DNA from 2 places in the Palleronia sp. THAF1 genome. Region 1 is predicted to be linked to the other one. Evidence: riboswitches for the same ligand, from Rfam matches in the RefSeq annotation. Region 1 holds a riboswitch; the other holds the start of a gene.
The links. Region 1 has a riboswitch for cobalamin ahead of FIU81_RS13435 (CbtB domain-containing protein). Riboswitches for the same ligand answer to the same signal wherever they lie in the genome.
Positions count from the first base shown of each region.

Region 2: linked by a shared signal. The riboswitch ahead of FIU81_RS15290 (DUF1636 family protein) and the one ahead of FIU81_RS13435 (CbtB domain-containing protein) in region 1 are both predicted to bind cobalamin.

Region 1 is NZ_CP045420.1:2,689,825-2,695,644, forward strand. Features, by position in the region: gene cobA (uroporphyrinogen-III C-methyltransferase) at 1-643, shown strand, start outside; gene cobF (precorrin-6A synthase (deacetylating)) at 636-1,352, shown strand; gene FIU81_RS13420 (DUF1636 family protein) at 1,361-1,672, shown strand; gene FIU81_RS13425 (hypothetical protein) at 1,732-2,190, opposite strand; gene FIU81_RS13430 (CbtA family protein) at 2,190-2,864, opposite strand; gene FIU81_RS13435 (CbtB domain-containing protein) at 2,868-3,050, opposite strand; cobalamin riboswitch at 3,084-3,280, opposite strand; gene FIU81_RS13440 (periplasmic heavy metal sensor) at 3,311-3,748, opposite strand; gene FIU81_RS13445 (hypothetical protein) at 3,745-4,092, opposite strand; gene FIU81_RS13450 (RNA polymerase sigma factor) at 4,085-4,651, opposite strand; gene FIU81_RS13455 (EF-hand domain-containing protein) at 4,694-5,191, opposite strand; gene chlG (chlorophyll synthase ChlG) at 5,350-5,820, shown strand, end outside.
Region 2 is NZ_CP045420.1:3,054,995-3,060,814, forward strand. Features, by position in the region: gene FIU81_RS15280 (HAD family hydrolase) at 1-590, opposite strand, end outside; gene cobO (cob(I)yrinic acid a,c-diamide adenosyltransferase) at 699-1,274, opposite strand; cobalamin riboswitch at 1,406-1,607, shown strand; gene FIU81_RS15290 (DUF1636 family protein) at 1,684-2,049, shown strand; gene cobW (cobalamin biosynthesis protein CobW) at 2,042-3,091, shown strand; gene cobN (cobaltochelatase subunit CobN) at 3,240-5,820, shown strand, end outside.

The DNA of each region.
Region 1 (5,820 bases):
GCGTCGTGCGGATGCGGTGCTGTTCGACGACCTGTCGTCTGGCCCGATCCTTAGCCACGCGCGCTCCGGGGCGGACATGGTCGCGGTTGGCAAGCGCGCCGGGCGGCCCTCTCCCAAGCAGGACCATGTCAGCCGCCTGCTGGTGGATTACGCGCAGGGCGGCGGTCGTATCGTGCGGTTGAAATCGGGTGACTCAGGCATCTTCGGACGGCTGGAGGAAGAACTGGTCGCCCTGCGCGACGCCGGCATCCCGTACGAGATCATCCCCGGCGTCCCTTCGGCCATCGCCGCCGCCGCCGCCGCGGGCATCCCGCTGACCCGGCGCTTCACCTCGCGCCGCGTCCAATTCGTTACGGGCCACGATGCGTCAGGCGAGCTGCCGCCCGACATCGACCTGAATGCGCTGGCCGATCCGATGGCCTCCACCGTCGTCTTCATGGGCAAGCGCACCTTCCCGACGCTGGCCTCCGCCCTGATGGACCGCGGCCTGCCGCCCCACCAGCCGGCAATTCTGGCGGAAGCGGTGTCGACGCCGCACCAGCAGATCACGCGCAGCACCGTCACCGACCTTGCCGATCGGCTGGCCCAGGAGCGCGGCGACCAGCCCGCACTGATCCTCTACGGGCCGCTCGCGGATGGTTGAGATCACGCTCGTCGGTATCGGCACCGGTCACCCGGACCACGTTACCCTGCAGGGACAAAAGGCGATCCGGGACGCGCAGCTGATCCTTCTGCCGCGCAAGGCGGGAAAGGACGATCTGGCCCACCTGCGCCGCGCCATCATCGAGGCGGCCGGATCGAACGCCCGCATCGTGCCCTTCGACTACCCAGAGCGTGACGACAGCCTGCCCTATCAGGTGCGCGTGGCCCAGTGGCACGACGAAATCGCAGCCCGCTGGGCTGACGCGATTGGCGATGCCAAGGCCGCCACGCTACTGGTGTGGGGCGATCCGGGCCTTTACGATTCGACCCTGCGCATTGCCGACCGCCTGCCCGGCGCGCGCACTCGCGTGATCCCCGGCATCTCTGCGCTGCAGGCCCTGACAGCCGCTCACGCGATCCCGTTCAACACCGTGAACGGCCCCGTCACCATCACCACGGGCCGCCGCCTGCGCGACTCCGGCTGGCCAGAGGGGGCCGAAACCGTGGCCGTGATGCTGGACGGCGACTGCAGCTTTGCGACCTTGTCCGAGAATCTGACGATCTGGTGGGGGGCTTATCTGGGAATGACGGAGCAAGTGCTGGACCACGGCCCGCTGCCGGAGGCGGGCCCCCGCATCACCGCCACACGCGCCGCGGAACGCGAACGGCATGGGTGGATCATGGACACATACTTGCTGCGGAAGGGGTGAGCCGTGGCATGAAACCCATCCTGCATCTTTGCGCCACCTGCCGCCCAGACACGGAGACCAGTGCCCTGCGCGCGGCACTTGGGGACACGGCAGACCTGCGCCTGCACGACTGCCTGAACGTCTGTAATCGCCCCACAGCCCTGTCGATCCAAGGCAACGGGACGGCCTATCTGTTCGCAGATGTCGATCCCGAGACGGACGCCGACGACATCGCCGCCACCGTCCGCACCTATGCCAATGCCCCAAGCGGAAACATCAATGACGCCCGCCCCTGCGGACGCCTACGCCATTGCCTGATCGGCAAGATCCCGGCAGCCTGACGGCCCTCTTCATCTTGTCGAAAATACTCACGACGCCACGCCCGCCGAAGGCGTGGCGGTCAATCGAGCGTCAGGTCGACGGCAACCGCTTCACCATCCACCGCCAAGGGCCGATGGTCGTTCGAGGTCAGCGTCACCTGAACATAACCTCCGGTCGGCACATGCACCCAAGGCCCATAGAACCGGCCTAGTTTCACGCCGTCCACGTAGACATGCGCGTGGCCTTGTCCTGCCACGTGATCGCCACTTGCCGACTCAGGCGCGAAGGTGAAGTTGGTCGGCTCAAGATACAGGTTCCAGCCTGCCATCGGATCGGGCGTGGCCTCGACCGTCAACGAGGGCGCATCCGAACCGGACACATCCAGCGGCATGTCATGGGCGTGGTCCATGCCCGCGCCGTGGTGCGCCGGGTCGGAGTGGTCGTGGCCAGCCATCTCCCACCCTTGCGACACAGCCAGAAACACGCCGAGGCCGACCCCGATCACCAAACCGATGACTCCAAGCGCCAGCGCCCGCATCACGCGTCTCCCCGCGCCCAAAGCGCGCCGCAGAGCGAACCAAGCGCCGCCCAGACCGCCAACCCGACGCCCAGCGCACGGGCTGAGAACAAGGCGCCCAATTCGGGCGGTGCGGGACCGGTGAAGCCATCGGGCTGGGGCGCGCCGATTGCATGAGGTGCGGCCAGCAGGACGATACCTCCGACCCACCAGACCCAGCCGCGTCCAAGGCCCAGTAGCAGGCAGCCGATGCCCGATGACACCACGCAACCCAGCCACCACGCCTGACGCGCCGCCAGATCGGCCGCGGCGACCCCCGGCAGTTCCGGCGGCAGGCCGATGGCCGGGGCCAGTTGCACCGTTACGAAACCCGCAATGCCCCAGATGATTCCGGTGCGTCCGTCAATATCGGCCCAGCCACGATCGGCGGCGACGGCCATGAATGCGGTCAGGATCAGCGCGTAACCGATGTAGACGACAGCCGAGAACAGCACGCTCAGAATATCGCGCATGGGGTCGAAGTTATAGGCGACGGGGGCCGAAGATCCGTCCTCCCCGAAGTGCGTCAGAGCGCCGCCTTCATAAAGCTCGGCAGCCAGAAGGACGGGCTGCACGAATGCGAATTGCAGCACGGCAGCCAAAAGCCCCGCGGCAAAACCGGCGATCAACGCGCCGGTCAGCAGTCTGTAGGTCATGGATTAGTGGCAGGGAAAGCCGGTGGCGTGGCGCACGTCATGCGCCGCGTCGTGCAAGGCATCGGCTTGCACGTGGCCTGCAAGAACGATCAGGCCAAGGCCCATCGTCAGCGCCAGAAGCGCGGGGGCCATAACGCCCGTCTTGGGCAGGGTCTGGATGGCGGCGGTCGCGGTCTGCGTCTTCATCGGTCTTCCTTTCCTTACCGTCTCCCCGACGGGTTGGCTGAACTCAAACCCGGCAGGTCTCCTGGCTTGCGGGTCAACACGTTACATCCGCCTTCCCCGGGAATCGGCCCCGAGTGGCTGTCTGGATGCACGCTAACCGCTTACAGTCGCGGGGGCGGCTTCGGCGTTTCACCGAATTCCCTATTGGTCCCGTCGCTTGCGACGACGACACCGGGCCCTTCCTCCGTAGCGCCGATCCGACCCTGTGGAAAGAGGCGATCTTAGCGGGGACGTCGAAAGCTTTTCGCCAAGCGGTCCGCGTAGGCGTCCCGCGCTTCTGGCGACATCTGCGTCAGCCGGTCGATCAACGCGGCTTCCGTCCGCGCGACCCGGGCATCTCCGATGCGCCGAGCCTCTGCGAACGCGATTTGCAGCGCCTCTGGGTCGAAGGGGATGGCGCGCAGCGCCTCTAGCACGCTCTCCAAGCCGCGACCCCGCGGTCCGCGCGGACCTGCGCGCAGATCATCCACCAGCGCCTGCCGATCCGGCTTGTCCAGCGCGCGCACAAGGGGCGCTGCCGGGCCGCCCATACGCGGACCGCGATCGCGGTCGGGGCCGTCAAAGACCTGCCCCAGCACGACGCCAGCGACCGCAAGGTTTAGCGCCAGAGAGCCGATCAGCACGAATCGCCACAGACGGGGAAGCGTCGAGAACCTCATTCCGAAAGCTCCGCATATTGAAAGCCGTAGCCTCCGGCGACATCGGTAAAGTCCGACCCAAAGGTCGCCCCGGCGATATAGCCGCCCGGATCGCCCAGCCCCACGGCCAGCCCCATGACGCAGGCCGCCGCAAGGCTGCCCCACGCCGCGATATCGCGACGGCGGCGGGCGCCTGCGGTGGTCCGTGCGTCGCGCATCACGCGAGCCATCAGCAGCTCGGACGGCTTGGGGTGATCGCGGCGACCGGCCTCTAGCGCAGCATCCGCCAGCACACGTTCCATCAGGTCGCCACTGGCATCGGACTTCAGCCCGCGCAGGCCTGCGATCAAATCGTCATCATTCATCGACATATCCCAGCGCCTCCTTGCGACCGGCCAATATCTTCCCAAGCGACGCGCGCCCCCGTGCGGTCAGGCTTTCCACCGCCTCGACGCTGATGCCCATGGTGGCGGCGACATCGGGGTTCGGCAATTCCTCTATGTGGCGCAGGATGACGGCAAGACGCTGGCGTTCGGGCAGGGCGGCCAGCGCCTCTTCCAGCGCCACCTTCCGCTGCCGGTCCTGCATCCGCACCGCAACGCTGGGGTCGGGCGCGGCAGGTTCGTTCGCTGCATCCAGCGGGTCCGAAGGCCGCCGCGCACGCAACCGATCCGTGCACAGGTTCGCCGCCACACGGTAAAGCCAGGTCGAGACCTTGGCCCGCCCTGCCTGCCACTCCGGTGCGATCTTCCATAAGCGCAGCAGAGCCTCTTGCGCCACATCCTCTGCCTCTGCCGCATCGCCCAACATCCGCTGCGCCACGGCCAGCACGCGCGGCACGTGCCGCTGCGCGAGGGGTGCGGCGGCGGACATGTCGCCGGCGGCATAGGCCGCGAGCAGGGATTCGTCAGAAGGCTCGGTCATGCGGTCAAGATGGGGGCGGACACGCGCCCGCCCCCTGCTTCCTTAGCCACGGTCGCGATCATGGCCGTGGCCGCGTTTGCCATCGTGACCACGCTTGCCGTGCTCGGGCAGATCGGCGATCTCTTCGGCGTCGAGCACGCCATCATCATTGGCATCGGCCCGCTCGAACATCCGCTCGATCCGGTCGCCCCGGTTGCCGCGCGGCTGGGGCAGGTTGTCGATGGCGATCTGGCCATCGCCGTCCTCGTCGAAGCGGTCGAACATCTGGCCCGCGCGGTCAGTCGCGCGCTGGGTGGCGCGCTCGGTTGCGGCGGCGATCACCTCGTCGCGGGTAAGCGTGCCATCGCCATTCGAATCAGCCATGGCCATCGGGTTGGCGGGCGCAGCCTGTGCTTCTTCCAGCGAGACCTGACCGTCGCCATTCGTATCAAGCCGCAGGATCGGGTGCGGACGCTCTGCCTGCGGCGTGGTGTCCTGCGCGATGGCGGTGGTGGTCAATGTGGTGCCTGCCAGCAGGGCAAGAAGGGTGGTGCGGATCATCGGGTTTCTCCTGAGTTTCTTTGGCCGTCTGCCTCGACGACGCCCCTGATACGCGGCCCGCGCCACCTTCCGTCGCCCACCGCGACAAATCAAGGATCACGCATGCGCGAGCGCACGTCTTACTTGCGAGAGTGTCAACTTTAGTGTTCACTCTGTGTATGAGTGTCAACTTATCCTTACACCCCGAGCGGCGCACACCCGAACCGGCCGCCCTGCTGACCCTGATCAAGCCGATCACGTGGTTCCCGCCGATGTGGGCCTATCTTTGCGGCGTCGTCTCTGCCGGCGTCTGGCCCTCAGAGTGGGCGCTGGTGGTCTTGGGCGTCGTGCTGGCCGGTCCCATCGTCTGCGGGATGAGCCAGGCGGCGAATGACTGGTGCGACCGCCGTGTGGACGCCATCAACGAACCGGATCGGCCCATTCCTTCGGGCCGCGTGCCGGGCCGTTGGGGGCTGTGGGTGGCGCTGGCCATGTCCGTACTGTCGCTGGCCGTCGGCTGGATGCTGGGGCCGTGGGGCTTTGGTGCGACGCTCGTCGCCGTCGCCGCCGCCTGGGCCTATTCCGCAGAGCCCCTGCGCCTCAAGCGTGACGGCTGGTGGGGGCCGCTGTTGGTGGGCTTTGCCTACGAG
Region 2 (5,820 bases), 370 kb from region 1:
ACCTCTGGCAGTCGATCCCGAGTGTCTGGGCCAAAGCGGAACGTGCGCCACCCACGCTTGGCCGCGGCGGTGATGTTCTTGCCGCTGTCGTCGATCAGCAGAAGATCGTTGGGCGGTAGCTTGGCCCAGTCTTCAATCTGACGAAAGAAGCCCGCATCCGGTTTGGCCACACCCATTTCGCCGCTGGCAAACACATGTTCGGCGGCGCGACCGGCATCGGTGCGCGCGGCGATATAGCGGGCACGAGCAGTAGGGTTGTTGGTTCCGATCACCTTGCGCCCGGCATGGGCCTGCATCCACCCGACCGCTTCGGCATCGGGTCGGTCATCAGCGGTCAACCAATGGGCGAGGAAATCCTCGGCAGAGATCGCGTGGCCTTCGTCCGCGATCCAGCCGTTCAGACGATCCAGCAGGTCGCAGTCGCCATTCAGCACATCCCGCGCCTGCCCCGGCACATTCAGGAACCGCCGGAAAGAGGCGGGCGGGATACCGATATCGCGGTCGAGCGTTGAGACCCAGGGGAAGACTTCGCCGCCGGGATTGACGTTCAGAACGCCGTCGAAATCCCAAATGGTCAGGGGCGCGGACATCAGATCAGAGGGCCGTCAGTGGGGTGCGAGCAAGCCCGTGAACATCTTTTTTTCGTAGCTGAGAAATCCAGCTACGAAAAAAAGTCGTGAATGCGCGCAGGCGCAGGGTCAAAACTCCACCCCCTTCTGCGCCATCACACCATCACGGAACGGGTGCTTCACCAGCTCGAACTCAGTCACAAGATCGGCCGCCTCGATCAGCTCCGGCTTCGCGTTGCGCCCCGTCAGAACGACATGGGTCATCCGCGGCTTCTGGTGCAGCAGGAAGTCCACCACCTCGTCGATATTCAAGTAATCGTAGCGTAACGCGATGTTGATCTCGTCCAGCAAAACGAACTGCACACCGGGATCGAGGATCTCGCGCTTCGCGATCTCCCACCCGGCCTGCGCGGCAGCGATGTCGCGCTCGCGGTCCTGCGTTTCCCAGGTGAACCCCTCTCCCGACACGAAGAACCGGCAGTCGTCGGCGAACCGCTCGCGCAACAGCTTCTTTTCGCCCGTCTCCCAGTTGCCCTTTACGAATTGCACCACCGCGCAGGGCATCCCCCATGCGATGCAGCGCATGACCATCCCAAAGGCCGACGACGACTTACCCTTGCCCTTACCGGTATGGACGACGATCAGACCTTTCTCTTCGGTCTTCGTCTCCATCATCTTGTCGCGCGCGGCCTTGATCTTCTTCATCTTGGCGTTGTGGCGCTCAGCCGTACCATTTTCGTCGCGGCGCGCGGTTTCATCATCGGCACCGGGAGGCGCGGTTTTATCGGCTTGTGCGGTCGGATCGTCCATCGCTTGACTCCGTGGCGGTATACCCCCCATGTCTCACCCGCGCTGGTGCCCGTTGCAACGGGTGAAAAGGGAATGGGGCTGTTCTACCGCAACAGACCTCAGCCGCCCCCGCGACCGTGACCGGAGAGGTCGCCCGATCCACTGGCTGACACCGGGAAGGGGGGCGATCGCGGGCCAACTGGCCCACATCCGCAAGCCGGGAGACCTGCCAGCACGAGTGAATGGATCGGACGGGGTGTGCCGATGCCGGGATTGGGCCATGGCCCCGCCTCGCGCGTTTACCCCGTCCCTGTAAGGGTGCGACATGAGCGAGCCGGAACTTCTGATCTGCGTGAAATGCCGCCGCGGCATCGACCAACCCGGAGAGGAACGCCGCCCCGGCAAGGTGCTGGCCGACCGCGTGGCCGCCGACTTGCCCGATGGCCTGCGCCTGATCGAAACAGAATGTCTGTCGAACTGCGACCGGGGCTGCTCGGTGGCTCTGCGTGGTCCGGGCCGGTGGACATTCGTCTACGGCAACCTCACGGAAGAAGACGCCGAAACCGTGATCCATGGCGCATCCCTCTACGCAGGCGTCGCCGATGGACTTGTGCCCTGGCGCGAACGCTCCGAACACTTCAAGCGCAACTGCATCGCGCGTATCCCTCCTTTGGAGTCCTCCAATGACTGATCTGTCGAAACTCCCCGTCACCGTCGTCACCGGCTTTCTGGGCTCGGGCAAAACGACCCTGATCCGCCACCTGATGGCCAATCCGGGCGGCCGCCGCCTTGCCGTTGTCGTCAACGAGTTCGGCGACGTGGGCGTGGATGGAGAGATCCTGAAGGGCTGCGCCATCCCCGACTGCCCGGCCGAGAACATCGTTGAACTCGCCAACGGCTGCATCTGCTGCACCGTCGCCGACGACTTCATCCCCACGATCGAAGCTTTGATGAAGCTCGACCCCCGCCCCGATCACATCCTGATCGAGACGAGCGGCCTGGCACTGCCCAAACCGCTGCTAAAGGCGTTCGACTGGCCCGATATCCGCTCGAAGATCACCGTCGATGGCGTGATCGCTCTGGCCGACGCCGAAGCCGTCGCCGCAGGCCGCTTTGCCCCGGATGTGGACCGCGTAAACGCCCAGCGCGAAGCGGATGACAGTCTGGATCACGAAACCCCGCTGTCCGAAGTCTTCGAAGACCAGATCTCCTGCGCCGACATCGTGCTGCTGACCAAGCCCGACCTTGCCGGCCCTGAGGGCGTGGCCAAGGCCCGCGCGATCATCGAGGCCGAAGCTCCCCGAAAACTGCCCATCGTCGAAGTGGCCGAAGGCGCGGTGGATCCCCGCGTGATCCTGGGGCTGGAGGCAGCGGCCGAAGACGACATGGACGCCCGTCCCAGCCACCATGACAATGCGGACGATCACGATCACGAGGATTTCGAAAGCGTCGTCATCGACCTGCCCGAAATCACCGATCCCGCCGATCTTGTCGCCAGGATCGAGGCGATGGCCAAAGAGCAGAACATCCTGCGTGTGAAGGGCTACGCCGCCGTCGAGGGCAAGCCCATGCGCCTCCTGGTCCAGGCCGTCGGCGCGCGCGTGCGGCACCAGTACGATCGCCCCTGGGGCAGCGATCCGCGCCGGGGCCGGGTGGTCGTCATCGCCGAACACGACGACATCGATCCGGACGCCATCCGCGACGCCCTGATCGCCACCGAACCCGCCGAGTGACCATGAGCGTGCGCCGCCCCTTCTTTGTTTTCCCAAATACTCCGGCCGAACGGTCCGGGAAGGCGAGACGACAGCGCAACGCGAGGCGCGCGCCACTCTCTCCATGCGCGGGGCGCGCGCAACCTTCCCCATGCGCGGGGCGCGCGCAATGCATGTGATCTTCCGCGAAAGTCACGGGCTGGAGGAAACCGACACCCCGACCGATCTGGGCCAAACACCCGCCGATCTGGTGGTCCTGTCGTTCTCGGACTCCGACCTTGGCGCCTTCGCGGAAGGGTGGAGGCGAGGACGCGACGGCCTGCCGACCCTCCGCCTCGCGAACCTGTCCGCCCTGCGCCATCCGCTGTCCGTCGACACCTACGTCGAGCAAACGCTTGCAGGCGCGAAAGGCATCTTGATCCGTCTGATCGGCGGCGCGCCTTACTGGTCCTACGGACTTCAACAGGTGCAGGCCCTCACCCGCCGCCATGGCGTCGCGCTGGCCGTTCTGCCCGCTGACGGGCGCGCGGATGAAACGCTGGACGCCGCTTCTACCCTGCCCGTTTCAACCCTGCGCCGCCTGCAACATCTCTGCGACACCGGCGGCGCGGTGGCCGCACAAGCCGCGCTGCAGCAGATGGCGCTTGCGAGCGGTCTCTATGCGGGTCCGGTACGTGGGCAGAAGGCTCTGCCGATGGTGGGGGCGTGGCTCCCCGAACACGGTCCATGTTGCCCAGTGGTGACGTCGGACCCCAAGACTGCCGAACGAACCAAGGGGCGGGTGCTTCTAACCTTCTACCGCTCATGGCTTGTTGCCGCCGATCTGGAACCCATCGCCGCGCTGATCGAAGCGTTCCGCGCCCGGGGTTTCGAGGCTCTGGCCCTCTTCGCCCCATCGCTCAAAGCGCCGGACGCGGCTGGCTGGTTGCGGCGGCAGGTAGCACATTGGAAGCCGGTCGCTATCGTCAACGCCACGTCCTTCTCGGGTCGCGGAGATGATGGGACCTCTCCACTCGACGCCGCCGGATGCCCGGTGTTTCAGGTGGCACTGTCAACTTCTACACACACCGTCTGGGCAGATGCGGAACGGGGCTTATCGCCTGCGGACCTTGCGATGCATGTGGTCCTGCCGGAAATGGACGGACGCCTGATGGCCGGCGTCGTGTCCTTCAAGGAACCCGGTGCGCGCGATGACGACCTGCAGTTCGCCCGCTTCGCCCACCGCCCCGTGCCAGACCGAATCGAGGCCGTCGCCGACCGCGTCTCTGCCTGGGTCACACTGCGCGACCGACCAGTGGCCCAGCGCCGCGTCGGACTGGTTCTGTCCAGTTATCCGGGCCGCGACTGGAACATGGCGCATGCGGTGGGTTTGGATGCGGTAGCCTCCGCCAGCGGTATTCTGACCGACCTCGCAGAAGCGGGCTATGATCTGTCCGACATCCCGGACCTGCCCGCCCGCCTTGCCGCGCGCGACGTCGCGTGGCCTGTCGCCGACTACGAGGCCGCCCTCGCTACCTTGCCGGGAGATCTCCGCGCGGACCTACTCGCCGCGTGGGGACCGCCCAAGACCGACCCGGATGTAGCAGACGGCGCCTTCCGTTTCGCCGCGATCCCAACGGGCACCAGCATCGTCGCCCTGCAACCTGAACGCGGCGACGTCGCGCAAAAGGACGACGACTACCACGACCTGTCGCGCACCCCGCGCCATGCCTACGTCGCCTTTTACCTGTGGCTGCGCACCCGCGCCGACGCCATCGTGCATCTGGGCGCGCACGGCACGCTGGAATGGCTGCCGGGCAAGGCCGTCGCCATGTCTGCCACCTGCTGGCCAGAGGCGCTGATCGGCGATCGGCCCGTGATCTATCCCTTCATTGTCAACGATCCCGGAGAGGCCGCGCAAGCCAAGCGTCGCATCGGCGCGGTTACGCTGGGCCATGTTCCGCCGCCGTTGAAACCTTCTGGCACGCCGGAACGGCTGGCGCATCTGGAGGCGCTGCTGGACGAATTCTCCAACGCCGACGGACTGGACCCCAAACGCCGCGACCGCTTGCAGGGTGACATTCGGGCAGAGGCGCAATCGCTGGGCGTGGAAGACGACCTTGGCCTCGACGCCGTCAGCTGCAGCGCAGAGGCCATCGGGCGGATCGACCGGTTCGTCTGCGATGTGAAGGAAGGCCAGTTCGGCGACGGCTTGCACATTTGGGGCCACGCCAATGCGTTCGACGATGGCATGGGCGAACGGCATGCGCTGCTGGATGCGCTCGATGGCAAGTGGATCGCGCCGGGGCCGTCGGGCTCTCCCTATCGCGGGCGGACGGACGTGCTGCCGACGGGCCGCAACCTGTTCACCGTGGATGCCCGTGCGGTGCCGACACGCTCGGCCTACGCGCAGGGGCAACGTCTGGCAGACGAGTTGGTGCGCCGCCACTTGCAGGACGAAGGCGACTGGCCGCGCACGCTGGTGGTGGATCTTTGGGGAAGCTCGACCATGCGCACGGCGGGTGAAGATTTCGCCATGGCGCTGGCGCTGATGGGCGTGCAGCCCGTCTGGGATACGGGATCGGAACGGGTCAGCGGCATCGAAGTTCTGCCCATCGCAGAGCTGGATCGGCCCCGCGTGGACGTGACTTTGCGCATCTCCGGCTTGTTCCGCGACACGTTCCCCGGCCTGTCCCGTCTGCACGGTCAAGCGGTTACGGCACTGGCGGCACGAGACGAGGCCCCGGACTGGAACCCCTTCGTCGGCACGG